DNA from 2 places in the Vibrio paucivorans genome. Region 1 is predicted to be linked to the other one. Evidence: predicted binding sites of a transcription regulator. Region 1 holds the regulator's gene; the other holds the start of a gene.
What was found. The regulator PurR, encoded in region 1, represses purine synthesis genes. The targets are predictions, from matches to a motif close to TNANGNAAACGTTTNCNTNA.

Region 2: the regulator PurR is predicted to act here: its motif matches at 5,199-5,218, upstream of ACXABW_RS16490 (formate--tetrahydrofolate ligase).

Annotation. Positions count from the first base shown of each region.
Region 1 is NZ_CM133230.1:1,087,376-1,095,099, reverse strand. Features, by position in the region: gene mukF (chromosome partition protein MukF) at 1-293, opposite strand, end outside; gene cmoM (tRNA uridine 5-oxyacetic acid(34) methyltransferase CmoM) at 290-1,087, opposite strand; gene elyC (envelope biogenesis factor ElyC) at 1,202-2,005, shown strand; gene torR (two-component system response regulator TorR) at 2,104-2,817, opposite strand; gene torD (molecular chaperone TorD) at 3,058-3,705, shown strand; gene purR (HTH-type transcriptional repressor PurR) at 3,998-5,005, shown strand; cyclic di-GMP riboswitch class I at 5,154-5,240, shown strand; gene ACXABW_RS05195 (TfoX/Sxy family DNA transformation protein) at 5,353-5,943, shown strand; gene ACXABW_RS05190 (TVP38/TMEM64 family protein) at 6,155-6,847, shown strand; gene ACXABW_RS05185 (putative signal transducing protein) at 6,847-7,176, shown strand; gene ACXABW_RS05180 (alpha/beta fold hydrolase) at 7,438-7,724, opposite strand, start outside.
Region 2 is NZ_CM133231.1:297,540-305,263, forward strand. Features, by position in the region: gene ACXABW_RS16475 (hypothetical protein) at 130-606, shown strand; gene ACXABW_RS16480 (amidohydrolase family protein) at 796-2,058, shown strand; gene msrB (peptide-methionine (R)-S-oxide reductase MsrB) at 2,134-3,264, opposite strand; gene ACXABW_RS16490 (formate--tetrahydrofolate ligase) at 3,421-5,169, opposite strand; gene ACXABW_RS16495 (lysoplasmalogenase) at 5,349-5,993, opposite strand; gene ACXABW_RS16500 (iron-containing alcohol dehydrogenase) at 6,110-7,258, opposite strand; gene ACXABW_RS16505 (AraC family transcriptional regulator) at 7,466-7,724, shown strand, end outside.

The sequences.
Region 1 (7,724 bases):
TCACTCGTGAAGCGGCTGATTAGGCGCTGCTTAACCATTTCATTGATGGCGTTGTTTGCACGAAATGCCGAAGCATCACCCGTGTCTTCAAATAAACGAGTGACGATGGTAAACGCATCATGCAGCTCACCTTCACCAAGCTCTTCATCAAACCTTTCGTTACTCAGAACCGCAATCGAAATCAAAAATGCAAGTCGTTCTGTTGTGAGGTTCAATGAAAAATCATGCTGCTTGACCCAACCAACTAGTTCATCAATTGGTTGCTCGGCAGCATTGAGAGTCATCTCACTCATTGCTCATCCTGTTGTTCTTTCTTTTTCGCCCATACGTGTATGTATCGGCCTAATGAGAGGTATGGCTCTTGTCTACACAGTTGTTTTTCGAGTGCCAACACGTCTTCTAATTGGTAGTCACCCATGTACTGCATATTCCCGATGTAGTCACTGAATGAGCGAATTCCCGACTTGCCGCAAATTTCAAACCCGGCATCTTCAATCCATTGATAGACTTCTTCAGGTTTTAAGCCTTTTTGCGGCTGAAGTTTAAATCTTTTTCTATGTGGCATGCCCTCTAATACATGAGGGATATTGCCACATATGACATTCTTGTAGACCAGACCATGATGGTTATAGAACATGACCGAAGCGACACCGCCTGGTTTCACTTGTTCTAGTACCGTCTCTAAAGCAGGCTTTGGGTCAGCTAACCATTCCATTACCGCGTGAAACATCACTAAATCGACAGCACGATCTAAGTGCTCTCCTATCTTTTGGACAGGCGAATGGATCAGGCGATACTGCTCAAGTAGGCCGTTTTTTGCAATATCCTGCTCGGCTAGTTGCAGCATTTCCGAAGATAGATCACATAATGAAATCTGGTGTCCGAGCTCAGCAAGTTTTTGAGACATTTGTGCCAAACCACCACCAGCATCAAGCACGGAGAGAGGTTTTTCATCAGCGTTCAAGCGTTCAAGAATTTGCTGAAGATCTTCCCAAACAATGACTTGGCGGATCTCTCCTTTGTCTGACCCGTAAATATTTTTTGCAAATTTGTGGGCAATATCGTCGAAATTACGGTCTTCAGTCACGGTGGTTGAGTTATCATAGCTAATCGTGCTGCTATTCTGTCATAGGAATGGTAGGAATAAAGAGGGTTTCTCTTATTTTTATTATCAAGTGGTGTTTTTTCGGACTATTTCTGTATGTTTGAGCTGAAAAAGATTATTTCATCGATGCTTATGCCGTTACCAGCCATGTTAATCCTTGGCTTTTTAGGCTTAATGCTCATCATGTTTACCGCAAAACGAAAAACAGGATGTTTTGTTGTTCTCTTCTCCTTTATCGGCATTTTCCTGATTGCCTTTCAACCTGTATCAACACGTTTACTCATGCCAATGGAAAGGCAGTACTCCGCTTTTCTACCCATTGATGAATCCGTTGACTACGTAATGGTGCTTGGCAGTGGGCACGTAGTTGACGATCAAATTCCACCGACTTCTGAGCTAAGCCGTACCGCGCTAATGCGATTGAGCGAGGGGATTCGTATACTGCGCATGTACCCAGGCTCTAAACTCATCCTTTCCGGTTATGCGGGTGGCAGTGAGTTTAGCAATGCTCGTATGATGGCAAAAGTCGCCTTGGCACTCGGTGTGTCTAAGTCTGACATTATCTTGCTAGAAACCGCGCAAGACACCTGGGAAGAAGCCAGACAAGCCGCTGCTTTTGTTGGTCAAAAGCGTCTAATCCTAGTCACATCGGCCAGTCACATGAAACGCGCTTTGAACGAGTTTAATTCTGCTGGGATCAAGCCTCTTCCTGCGCCGACAAACTACCTTGCTCACAGTAACATTACTCAGCCATGGGAAAAGTACACCCCTAGAGCGGTCTACCTTGAGCAAACTGAACGTTACTGGCATGAGACTCTTGGTCTCATCTGGCAGAGCTTAAGAGATATGGCATCAGATTACGAAGAGCGTGCTCTGCAATCCGAAGAAACTTCTTTGTAGTAAGCCATAATAACGCACACTAATCTGATAGATATTAAAAAGCCGAAGTCATCACTTCGGCTTTTTCTTTATTGCTCAAACGACATAGCAGGCAGTCGTTAGTCACCAGCAAACATATAACCTTCACCGTGTACGGTCACAAATATTTGTGGATTCTTAGGGTCGAACTCCATCTTGGCGCGCATTCGACGAATAAGTACATCGATAGTACGGTCGTTTGGCGCATCGACTCGGTGACTGATCATATTCAGAATACGCTCTCTACTTAGCACCTGATTTGGGTGTGACGACAACGCTACCAGCAACTCATATTCTGCTTTAGTGAGCTTAACCGGCTCACCATTTCGGCTCAATGCGCGGCGCTGAGTGTCAAACGTCCACTCACCAAAGCGAACGACATTGCTGTTTTTGTCATTAGTTTCCACTACAGGCGAAACGTTGCGAGCCGCTGAAATTCGCCACAGCAGGTTTTTCACACGAACCAACAGTTCGCGCAGTTCAAAAGGTTTAGTAACGTAATCGTCGGCGCCCATTTCGAGCCCAACAATTTTGTCTATGCTATCCGTGCGCCCTGTCACCAGAATGATTCCAATATCTGACTGGCTACGTAACTCTCTTGTCAGCATCAATCCATCACCACCCGGCAAATTGATGTCCAACATCACTAAGTCGACAGAGTTTTCTTCCAACGCTTCTCGCATTTGCACGCCATCTTCGGCTTCACTAACGGTGTAACCTTCATTTTGAAAGTATCCCACTAGCTTGCTGCGAGTAACAGCATCATCTTCTACAACTAATACGTGATAGCTCATCTAGACCACTTAATCTTGATTTCAGGTTAACTTTAACAACACTATTCTATTCATAATCAGTAACAATTCTAGAAAATGCTACTTCAAAAGTAAGAAAGGTGATTTTTTATTGATTCAAAACAACCTTAGACTCGCTATTCATATCTCACTATATCTCTCTATTTTTATTCACACATGTAGTTACCGCTATTCATCTTTATTAGTTAAACTAAAGACATACCTCGAATTGGAGCTAAAACAATGCAAGAAACAAAAGCATTTAACGAAAAAAGAGCTGAAATATACTGGTGGCTATCTAGCTTATTTGCTAAAGAACTGACCGAAACGGATATTGAACAGTATCAAACCCCAGAAATTCGCTCTTTCCTCGCAGGGCTTGGTGAAAATGAAACTCTAAAACCGTCTATCGACAAGATGACTGACGCGCTCAACCGTCTAAATGACCGTGAAGACGCACAGTTAGAGCTCTCTGCAGATTTCTGCGACCTATTTTTGAAATCAGACAAAGAATCCGCTTTGCCTTATGCGTCTATGTACATCGGTAAATCGGGTCTATTGAATGACGAGCCCGCCAAAGAAATGGCGTCATTAATGGCTGAACATAGTATTGCTGTCAGCGCTTCACTTAACGAGCCAGCAGATCACATTGCGATCGAATTAGACTTCCTTGGTAACTTGATTATTCGCTCTAACGAACTTGAACAAGAACAGCACCTTGATGATGCACTGCTCGAACAAGAAAAGTTCATCCGAGAAAAGATCCTTTCTTGGGTTCCACAATTTTCGACCAAGTGTCAGTCACTCGATGAATTCGGCTTCTACGCTGCGGTAGCATCTCTATTAGTGTCTTTCCTAGAGCTAGATTGCCACTACCTCGCCGGCGAGTAATTTCACCACTCCCTAGCTAGCGACAAAATCGTCAATTGTAGTGATAGATCACTGCTATTGACGGTTTTTTCATTGCTTGCGCCACGTTTGAGGTCTAGAATCGTGACCGCAAACGATTAAAAATGAAATTGACTCAGTTTCCTGGGTAGAAATACGAACCGCTGGCTAAAAGCGGTTTTTGTGTTTTTACTACTTTGATGTAACCATTAACTAGGAGCTGACAATAATGATTGCTGCGGTGAGCCAAGGGGTAAGCCAGTATATGCAGCAGTTCTCAATAGGACAGAACCTTATGGCCACAATTAAAGATGTTGCTCGCTTAGCTGGCGTATCAACTACCACTGTTTCCCATGTAATCAACAAAACTCGCTTTGTTGCTGAAGCAACCCAAGAAAAAGTGATGGAAGCAGTTAAAGAGCTTAACTACGCTCCAAGTGCCGTTGCTCGTAGCTTGAAATGTAATACGACCCGTACCATCGGCATGTTAGTAACTCAATCAACTAACCTATTCTTCTCGGAAGTAATCGATGGTGTTGAAAGCTACTGTTACCGCCAAGGCTACACGCTCATTTTGTGTAACACCGGTGGCATTTACGAAAAGCAGCGTGACTATATCCGCATGCTAGCTGAAAAGCGCGTAGATGGTATTTTGGTCATGTGTTCTGACTTAACTGAAGAGCTACTAGAAATGTTGGATCGACATGCCGATATTCCAAAAGTAATCATGGACTGGGGCCCTGAAAGCTCTCAAGCCGATAAAATTATCGATAATTCGGAAGAAGGTGGCTACTTAGCCACTAAGTACCTTATCGATCGTGGTCACACAGACATTGCTTGCCTAAGTGGCCACTTTGAGAAAGCAGCCTGCCAAGAACGTATCCAAGGATTCAAACGTGCTTTAGGTGAAGCCAATCTATCGGTTAACGAAGATTGGATCTTAGAAGGTAACTTTGAGTGTGATACCGCTGTGCTTGCCGCAGATAAAATTGCAGCAATGGACCACAAACCAACTGCCGTATTCTGTTTCAATGACACCATGGCATTTGGCTTGATGAGCCGTCTACAACAAAAAGGGATTCGAGTACCAGAAGATATGTCTGTTATTGGTTACGACAATATCGAACTTGCTGAGTACTTCTCTCCTCCGCTAACAACGGTCCACCAACCGAAACGTCGCGTGGGTAAAAATGCCTTTGAGATCTTGCTAGAGCGTATTAAAGACAAAGAACACGAAAAGCGTGTCTTTGAAATGCATCCAGAGATTGTTGAGCGTAGTACCGTAAAAGACCTGACTAAATAGTTAGCAAGATTAATAACCTATGTGCTTTACGTGGTAGTTCAGAGATACGCAAGGCGCATAGCTTAGTCTTATTTATGGAACACATATCACATTTACAACATCCAAATGTGATACTTATTCAGATTTTTAATTACTCTTGAATTAGAAGTCACGCACAGGGCAAACCATTCGAAAGTTTGGGACGCAAAGCTTCCGGCCTACGGCATTTACTTGCTATGGTAGCGGGGTTGCCGATGGCAAACTATGCATACACAACTTTACTCCTTACTGACACAGTTTCTGCATTTTTTTGCTAACCTCTCGGACCTGATTTGGTGGCGTATTCACATACACCGAGAATATACAGCATGGACAAACCAGTACTAAAAGACTCAATGCGGCTGTTTGAACAACTAGGCCGTGTAAAATCCCGTTCAATGTTTGGCGGTTTCGGCATCTTTGTTGACGAGACAATGTTCGCTCTTGTTGTAAATGATAAGTTGCACATCCGAGCAGACGATTCAGCCGCAAAAAAATACAAAGGACAAGGCTACGAGCCTTATGTATATAAGAAACGTGGATTCCCTGTCGTTACAAAATACTTCGCATTGCCAGACGATTGGCAGGCAAACCCAAAAGCTACGCTCGATGAGGCCATTGCAGCTCTTAAAGCAGCAAAGGTTGAAAAAGAGTCTCAAGCTCAGTCGAAACCGAATCGACTAAAAGATCTTCCAAACCTAAGACTAGCGACCGAAAGGATGCTCAAGAAGGCAGGAATCGAGTCTGTTGAGCAATTGGAAGAAGCTGGCGCGGTAGAAGCATTTAAAGCCATTAAGCAGTCCCATACTTCGGATGTTGGTTTAGAGCTTCTATGGGCACTTGAAGGGGCAATTAAGGGGACTCATTGGTCAGTCATTCCACAATCGCGTCGTGAAGAGTTGGCTAATCGACTCAGCTAACCCAAGAAAAGTTCATAGAACCGGCACTCTGTGCCGGTTTTTTTGTATCTGCTGAAATTTTCTTTCCACTTAACCTGTCTTAATTCAAACAGTTTCTTGATACTAGGCGAGAATTCGCCACCAATCTCTCTGCAAGTACTTTATCTACTTTTATACTAAGAAGACATAGCAGGTAGAGCGGCCAACGTATCTTTAGGTCGGAGAATAAAAAATGAACAAAAAGCTAGTATTTGGCGTGGTATTCGTCGCACTGATTATTATTTTGGCCATGAATTTTGGTCAATACTTCACGCTTGAAAACGCTAAAGCACAGCAAGAAGCTTTAGGTAGCTTTATTGAGCAAAACTTCCTCATTGCAGCGATCAGCTACTTTCTGGCTTACGTCGCCATCACCGCTTTTTCAATTCCAGGAGCTGCTGTCGTCACACTGCTAGGCGCTGCATTATTCGGTTTTTGGACCAGTCTACTGCTGGTTTCATTTGCCAGTTCTATTGGTGCTACCCTCGCGTTTTTAAGCTCACGTTACCTATTGCGTGACTGGGTACAAAATAAGTTTGGCGAGAAGCTGCAAGTCATCAACAATGGTGTAGAGAAAGACGGCGCATTTTATCTATTTTCGTTAAGGCTTATTCCCGTATTCCCTTTCTTTTTGATTAACCTTTTAATGGGCTTAAGCCCAATTCGTACTAGCCGCTTCTACTTGGTTAGTCAGCTAGGTATGCTACCCGGCACAGCAGTTTATCTAAATGCTGGTACTCAACTAGCCCAAATTGACAGCCTATCAGGTATTGTTTCGCCAACAGTGTTGATCTCTTTTGCCCTACTCGGTGTTTTCCCTATTATCGCAAAATGGATCATGGCCAGAATCAAAGTGTCCCCTAAAGCACACAATGGAAACGCTTAATGAATATCTTCACTGCCTCCAATCCCGTTCAAGCTCATATCTTGTGTGAACTTTTACGAGCAGAAAACATTCCCTGTGAAGTTCGGGGAGAGGGGTTATTTGGTTTGCAGGGCGAATTGCCATTTGGAGAAGATTCTGCCCCATATGTATGGCTTCTTGAAGCAGAGCAGCTTAGCAAAGCCAAATCAATCGTAGAGGGCTTTCATAACAAAGAAGCATCCAGTTATGCCACCTGGGTGTGTAATAGCTGCCAAGAAGACAATGAGGGGCAGTTTGGAGCATGTTGGAAATGTGGCTCGCCTCAAGCGGAAAAGGTCGGCAACAAGTAAAGTAATTAGATTAGGGTCTGTTGACCTTTCGAGCTGTTTTTTGCAGCACTTTGTGGGAAGTTCATACAAGGCAAAGGCTTTAGAAATGAACCACAAAGGCTGCCCGAAGGGTTCGGCTAAAATCGTTTTATGCTTTGTTGAAGACTATTTGCTTAGAATGACTAGGCTACACAGTCTTCGCCTCGCCTAAAACGATTTTATCTCGAACAAAACTTAATCACGAAAGATCAACAGACCCTCGTAAATAAAAAAACACACTGCCTATGCAGTGTGTTTTTTTATGAATTCGATGGAAACTCGATTAAATGCTTCCGGCTGTTCGACGTTACAAACGTGGCCACAATTCGGTAACTCACACAACTCGCTACCTTGGTGCGCAGCGACCATCTCTTTGACGGGTTGTATAAACATGTAGTCCCTTTCTCCCATCAGATAAAGTGTAGGAATAGGTAACTCTCTATCTTTGAAATACCGCATCAACGGGTTAACTTCTGAAGTTAGGATAAACCAGCGCTTAAACTCTTTTTGACACAGCTTTTTGGCTTCAC
Region 2 (7,724 bases), on a different replicon from region 1:
CTACCCTTTTTTATTTCGGTTGAATTCCAAATTGGCGTGAAATGGCAATTATTGGCGTTTGTTTACCCATAGTATTGATTTCGTAAATAAGAACGAGCCGAAATTATAGGCAATTAAAAGGGTAGAGATATGAGCGCATCACAGAAAGAATATGGTTTTAACACTCCTCAACGTTTGTTCGTTGGATATACACTTGCAGTATTGGTCGACCTTACTGTGCTGAATTTGTACAACGAGTTTTGGGGTTATGTAACGATCAGTTCTTTTTCTATCTCTTTAGCTGCCGCAGTATTACTTCAATTGCTCCTAAAACTATCGATTAAAGCAGAGCATCAATTGGCCAACTATTTCAAATCTAAGCAAGGGTTAGCGCCGAAAATTATGCGCGGATTATCTTCATACATAATTTTAGTGGGTTCAAAGTTTGTTATGTTGGAAGCGATTAACTTGGCGTTTGGCAGCGAAGTAGAATTTACCGGCCCTTGGAATGGCGTTGTTGCTTTCTTCGCTGTGGTTTTCACGATTTTAATAGCTGAAATTGCGGTCTCGAAGATTTACTTCAAGTTGGGTGACAAAGTGGAGCATACCCAGGCTCAAAGCGTATAACGACTAGCAGGTATTAAATTGCTGAAATTTGAAATAGCGACCCTGTGAGGTCGCTATTTTCGTATCTGCATACTCGTATTCAATACAGAACCTAGTATCAGCCATGTCATCAAATGGCAATTTAATTCTAATCCGAGTGTTTATGATCGCTTCATCAACCAAGTGGTTTCCTACCGATGAGGCAACAAGATGAAAAAACTGATTATTAATGCGAACGTATTTAATGGCACCGATGACAAGCTAATCGAGGGCGTATCGGTACTGATAGAAAACAACCTCATTACTCGTATTGGTGATATTGATGTATCTGTCGCTGATGAAGTTATCGATGCAAAGGGCGGTACTGTGATGCCGGGACTCATCGACGCCCACGTGCATATCACCATGTCTGCAGGGTTCAATGAGTTGGATGCTATGACGCGAGAAGAAATCGCGATTCGTTCTGCGAGGATTTCAGAGCAAATGCTAATGCGCGGGTTTACGACAATTCGTGATGTCGCGGGCAACACATTGGGTCTAAAAAATAGCATCGATAAAGGGTATGCGACAGGGCCGAGAATTCTTCCTTCAATGGCTGCGATTTCACAAACGTGTGGGCATTCAGACTATCGTCAGAACCGTGCACAAGAGCGTTTGGCGAACGGCCACGAAGATTCACCGCTAATGAAGACTGGCGCATTCAAAGTGGCTGATGGCCGGGCTGAAGTATTGAAAGCGGTACGCGAACAGCTATTCATGGGTGCATCACAAATCAAGATCATGGCGGGTGGTGGCGCGTCTTCGACTTTCGACCCACTTGATACTCTGCAATACACCATGGATGAGATGAAAGCAGCGGTTGAGGCTGCTTCGGATTACGGTACATACGTTGCAGCCCATATTCACACTGCACCGGCAATGAAGCGAGCTGCAGAAGCTGGAGTAATGTCTTTTGAACATGCAACGATTATGGACGACGAAATTGCTCGGATCATCAAAGAGAAAGGTATCTGGGTAGTGCCTTCGTACTTTACGTCGGAACTTATTGCTAACCGAAAAATTCCAATGCCAAATGAAGAAACCTACAAGAAGACCGAGCGTGTGGGTAAGGCGATGATGAAGTCGGCGGAGCTAATTAAGAAATACAATATTGAGAATATCGTTTACGGCACGGATTGCGTCGGTAAATCGGATGTCCATAAAGCCCAAATGCAGGAACTCGCAGCGATAGAAGAAGTATTCGACACCATTACTGCGTTAAGAATGGCAACTTCTAATTGCGGTCGACTGTTCGAGCTATCGACCTACCAGCACCCTTATCAAGAAGGTAAACTGGGTCGAGTTTGCGAAGGGGCATATGCGGACTTATTGATCGTTGATGGCAATCCACTAGAGGGGGTAGCCTGCGTGATGAGCGACGAGTCGAAGAAGCTGATTATGAAAGACGGGCTGGTTTATAAAAACACACTGTAGTAAGACGCGAGTTCGCGTACATAGAAAGGGCAACCCAAACAGGTTGCCCTTTTTCGTTGTCGACGTTTGGATGGATTAACTGTCGAATAGGGATAGATATTCACCATAGCCTTCTTTTTCAAGGTGCTCGACAGGGATGAAACGCATCGCTGCTGAATTCATGCAGTAGCGCAAACCCGTTGGTGCTGGGCCATCTTTAAACACATGACCTAGGTGTGAGTCAGCAAATCGACTTCTTACTTCTGTTCTTGGATAGAGTAAGTGATAATCGGTTTTAGTGACAATGTAACCTTCGTTGATAGGTTTGGTGAAGCTAGGCCAGCCGGTTCCTGACTTGTATTTGTCAGTCGATGAAAACAGTGGTTCACCAGAGACGATATCAACATAAATACCTTCTTGCTTGTTATCCCAGTACTCATTTTTAAACGCACGCTCAGTTCCTTCTTCCTGTGTTACGTAGTATTGAAGGTCTGTTAACTTAGCCTTGATCTGTTTATCAGAAGGCTTACTGTAGGCTTTAATATTCGCCACTTTGTTTTTGTCATCAATGAGCTGGCGCAGTGTAACTGGGTTTTCTTCTCGATCGTCACCGAAGATTTTATCTAGATACTTATCTCGGCCTGAAGCATATCGGTAATAGTTATAACGAACTTTATTACGTTTGTAGTAATCTTGGTGATAGGCTTCCGCTGGCCAAAACTTAGTGAATTCAATCAGCTCTGTTTTAAGTGGCTTCTTAAACACACCTAGATCATCAATCTCAGCCATAAATTGTTCTGCAATCTGCTTTTGTTGTTCATTGTGATAGAACACAGCAGGGCGATAGTGTCGTCCTCTGTCAACAAAAGAGCCTTGATCGTCTGTCGGATCGATATGGCGGAAAAATTGGTCTAAGACTTGTTCGTATGAAACAACAACTGGATCGAAAGTAACTTTAATGACTTCGATATGCCCAGTCTTACCAGATGAGACTTGTTTATAGGTTGGATTTTCGACATCACCGCCAGCATAACCTGAAACGACATCAATCACGCCTTCAAGTTTCTCTAAATCTGATTCGGTACACCAAAAGCACCCACCAGCCAGTGTTGCGATTTCGATGTCGCTAGAGACAATACGTTCGGAGCCTTTGTCGTCAGCTTGGCTGAAAAGTGAAAGAGCGACAGCAAATAGGGCTACGGGAAATAGAATGGCTTTGAATTTCATACCAACCTCGTTAGTTGTGATAACAGCTACTAATAAGAACGAGTTAGATATGAATAAATTTCAAAAAAAGATCACTTTATAATATGAATCACCGCTTATAGAGCTAGCGAGGTTGATTTGCTCGCTAGCCCTATTGGTTTAGTTGAGACCGAGGGTTTAACTGAGACCGATGATATTTCCTTCATCGTCTAAATCGAGTTTCATAAAAGCAGGCTTCTCAGGTAAACCTGGCATCGTCATGACGTTGCCACACAGCGCATACACGAATCCAGCCCCAGCACATAATTTGAGTTCTCGAATAGGCACATCAAACCCTTGCGGCGCACCTTTTATTGAACCATCGGTAGAAATCGAAAGGGGAGTTTTGGCTAAACAAACGGCGAGCTTGTCAAATCCATTTTGCTTGAATTGCTCGAGTTGTTTGGTTGCTTTATAGCTAAGAGTAATGCCTCTAGCACCGTAACCACCCTCAGCAACGCTCATGAGCTTTTCTTCAAGTGTTTGGGAGAGTTGGTACAATGGCTTGAACTCGACCTCTTGTTGGCATTGCTCTACCACCTTACGAGCTAGTGCAATTGTACCTTCTCCACCTTGTGCAAAGCCTTCGCTGATTTCAACTTCAACGTTATTCGGAAGTGCTTCAATCATTGATTTCAGCTGCTCGAGTTCATTTTGATCATCTTGAGGGAATCGGTTTATCGCCACAACAGCAGGCACGCCGTACTTATTGACGTTATTGATATGCCACTTTAAGTTTTCGAAGCCTTGCGTAAGCGCATCCAAATCTGGCTCAAAAATAGAATCTGGGATCGGTTGGCCAGGTTTAAGATCATAACAGCCTGAGTTCGCCTTAAGGCCACGTAAAGTAGCAACAATCACGGCACAGTCTGGCGCTTTGCCAGATGTTTGAGCTTTGATATTGCATGCTTTTTCAAAGCCCATATCAGAGCCAAAGCCGCCTTCAGTCACGGTGAAGTCACACAGCTTGGTCGCAATGTCATCAGCAATGATGGAAGAGTTGCCATGCGCAATGTTTGCAAATGGGCCCGCATGAATGAGTGTTGGGACGCCTTCAAGAGTCTGCATTAACGTAGGCTCAATGGCGTTTTTCATGCTTACAGCCATTGCTCCAGCAACTTGCAAATCTTCGGTCGTCACTGGGTTACCGTGAATATCGTAAGCGACCACGATACGGCCAATTCGAGCGCGTAAATCTTTCAAATCGGTTGCGAGAGCTAAAATAGCCATTAACTCTGATGCTGCAGATATATCGAAACCGTCTTCACGTTCAAAGCCATTAACGGTTTTGTTTACTTCGTTTTTGCCGATGGTCACCATGCGTAGCGCGCGGTCGTTGTGATCGAGTACTCGTTTCCAAACCACACTGTTCGAATCGATCTTGAGGGCTTTCATCCCAGTACGCTTTTCGAAATCGGCGTAACCCAGTCTTTGTTCGTGGTAAATGCGCGCATCAATGGCTGCTGAGGCCAAATTGTGACCCGCTGTTACGGCATGAATATCGCCTGTTAGGTGCAGGTTTAGTTCATCCATAGGGGCGACTTGTGAGTAGCCACCGCCTGCAGCACCGCCTTTAACACCAAATACAGGCCCCATAGAGGGTTGCCTAATACATGCCGCAACAGAGTGGTTAAGCTTTTTGAGCCCTTGAGCAAGGCCGATAGTGGTGACAGTTTTACCTTCACCGAGCGGCGTCGGCGTAATGGCTGTGATCACAATTAACTTGCCTGAAGTTGAATCTTGTAGGCGCTTTAGGCTTGATAGCGATAGCTTGGCTTTATACTTGCCTTGGGAATGAAACTCTTCCGGTTGAAGACCTAACTCAGACGCAACTTGGGTGATTGGTTTTAAATCTGCCTGACGACAAATTTCTATATCTTGTAGCATAAAACCCTCGCGAATAACCGTAAATATAGTGAGGAAAACGTTTGCGTCAGGATAATAGCGTTATTTTATCTGTTGTAAAGGGCTATTTGACGTAGTGTTTGTATGGTTATGTTATCAGGTTACAAGTAGTGTGGAGTTGATGTGCTTCAATCTTGATGAAATTGATGCTGGTGGATTGTTCAAAAACCGTAGGATCGTTCGATGAGGGCGTATGCGGACATTGTGATAAGTAATTGTGCCGTATAGTAGGTCACCATAATCACATGTTGCGAAAAACGGGATGAGGAACGGAATCTGTCGATGGCTAACACTAGATCAGAAAGCATGAATAAACATGCACCAACGAGAGCGGTCGCTGATGAGGGAGTACTGCCTGTCAGACGATACTCAATTGCGGCCCATGTCATAGCTAGGATAACGGTGACATAAGCGGCGACTGGAAGTTTCATTTCACCTAGATCGGGCAATAGCAGCAAGTACACGATCACGCCAAGGCTAATTAGTAGTCCTAGTACCCAAATTGTTACCGCCCCATCTAATTGCTGATGGAAGGCTACGAAATAGGCAATGTGAGCGAGAAGAAATGAGCTAAGGCCTTGAATAAACTTATCTTTAGGATGCATGAGAAAGACATCACCAAGTGCAGATAAAGTCAGCCCTGATATAACGAAATAGACGTACGTAGGCAGCTCTGGGCCTTTAAAGACCAGCGAACCAATCATCAGTAAGATAGGCAGTGGTTTAGAAAGATAGAATAACCAACGCGGCCCATTGTTGATTGAGACGATATGGATAGCAGCGATAAGCGTAATCAACAACCACATGAAAGCGAATAATCCTACAGAATAGATACAAAAACAGCGCTTGGAGTAAGCGCTGTTTTATTCTAACTAAATGTAAACTTTATGCGACTGTTATTCTCATCTATGAGAGAAAACTGTTAAGCGATCGCTTCGGTTAAAATCTCACGGCTCTTTTCTAACGTAATAGATTGGTTTTCACCGAGTACTACCATGCCGTGTTGAGTAAGTTGATCAATGACTGCATCAATTGCTGCTGCCTTATCACTGCCGTGCTCGGTCAGTTTAGTCGGAACATTTAAGTGTAGGTAGAACTGTTCGATAGCATCAATAGTGCGCTCTGCTAGGTCTTCAGACTTGTCTAATGCAAATACGTTAACGCCCATTTGTTCAAGTTTAGCGCGTTTGTATTGAAGTTGATTACGCAGGAGTGACGGTTGAACGATCGCTAGAGAGCGAGCGTGATCAACATGCCATAGCGCAGTTAGCTCGTGACCGATCATATGCGTAGCCCAGTCTTGTGGAACGCCGCTGCCGATTAAACCGTTTAGAGCTTGGTTCGCTGACCACATGAGATTCGCACGCCATTCGTCGTTGTCGCGTTGTTCAAACTGTTCACCGAGTGATTTTAAGCTACGAAGGAGAGTCTCAGCATAGCCATCTTGTACCATCGCATTGGTTGGTAGCGTTAAGTATTGTTCACATACGTGTACCCAAGCGTCGACAATACCGTTGATTAGTTGCTTTTCAGGTAGAGACTTCATTACATCTGGATCAAGTACAGCAAATTTAGGTTGTACCGCTGGCGCTAGAAATGCGAGTTTGTCTTGCGTTTCAGCTTTGGTGATCACAGCGCCCATGTTGGACTCAGAACCTGTCGCGGGTAGCGTTAGAATTGCACCGATCGGTGTCGCATCTGTTACCTGATGATCGCCCGTTAGAATATCCCAACCTTCGCCATCATATTTCGCGGCTGCTGCAACGTATTTAGAGCCGTCAATGACTGAACCTCCGCCAACAGCAAGGATGTAGTCGATACCATCTTGTTTCACGATAGCCACGGCTTTGTCGAGCGTTTCTTTGGTTGGGTTAGGTTCTACACCTGAAAACTCTTGCCACGTGTGAGATTCTAGCGCCTTAGCGACTTGGTCATAAACACCGTTGGATTTGATTGAACCGCCACCATAGATAACTAAGACTTTTTCAGTCGTTGGAATAGACGATGCGACAGTCTCAATTTGACCTTGACCGAAGTGAATTTGAGTTGGGTTAACGTACGAGAATTTCATTATTTGAACCTCTTGCTTCCAGTGGATGGGCTTTGTTGTTATGCCTTATTTACGCGCCGTGCTGTAAATCTGAGCGGTAAATAAATTCTATGTTGTGCATATTAGTATTGAAAACTGCGTCATTAAAGGCTGATTTGTGGAATTTACTTGCCTATTTCTACATGCTTGGTATTTTGAATACTTCGTTCCAACCAGAAAAGATCACCAATGAAATTACAGCAGGCAATGCAACGATACGCCGATACCGCAGGGTTAAATGAACTGGAGGGGGTGTGTGAAACCCAGCTTCCGGGTGTGTGGTTTTATCGCAGCAGCCAAGGTAATAAGCGCCAGCCATTTGTCTATCAATCTGGGATCATCATTCTTGGCCAAGGTAAAAAACACATTCACATGGGCGACAATGCGGTGAAATACGGGGAAGGTGACTACCTTGTTGTTGGTGTCCCTATGCCATTGGAGTGTGAAG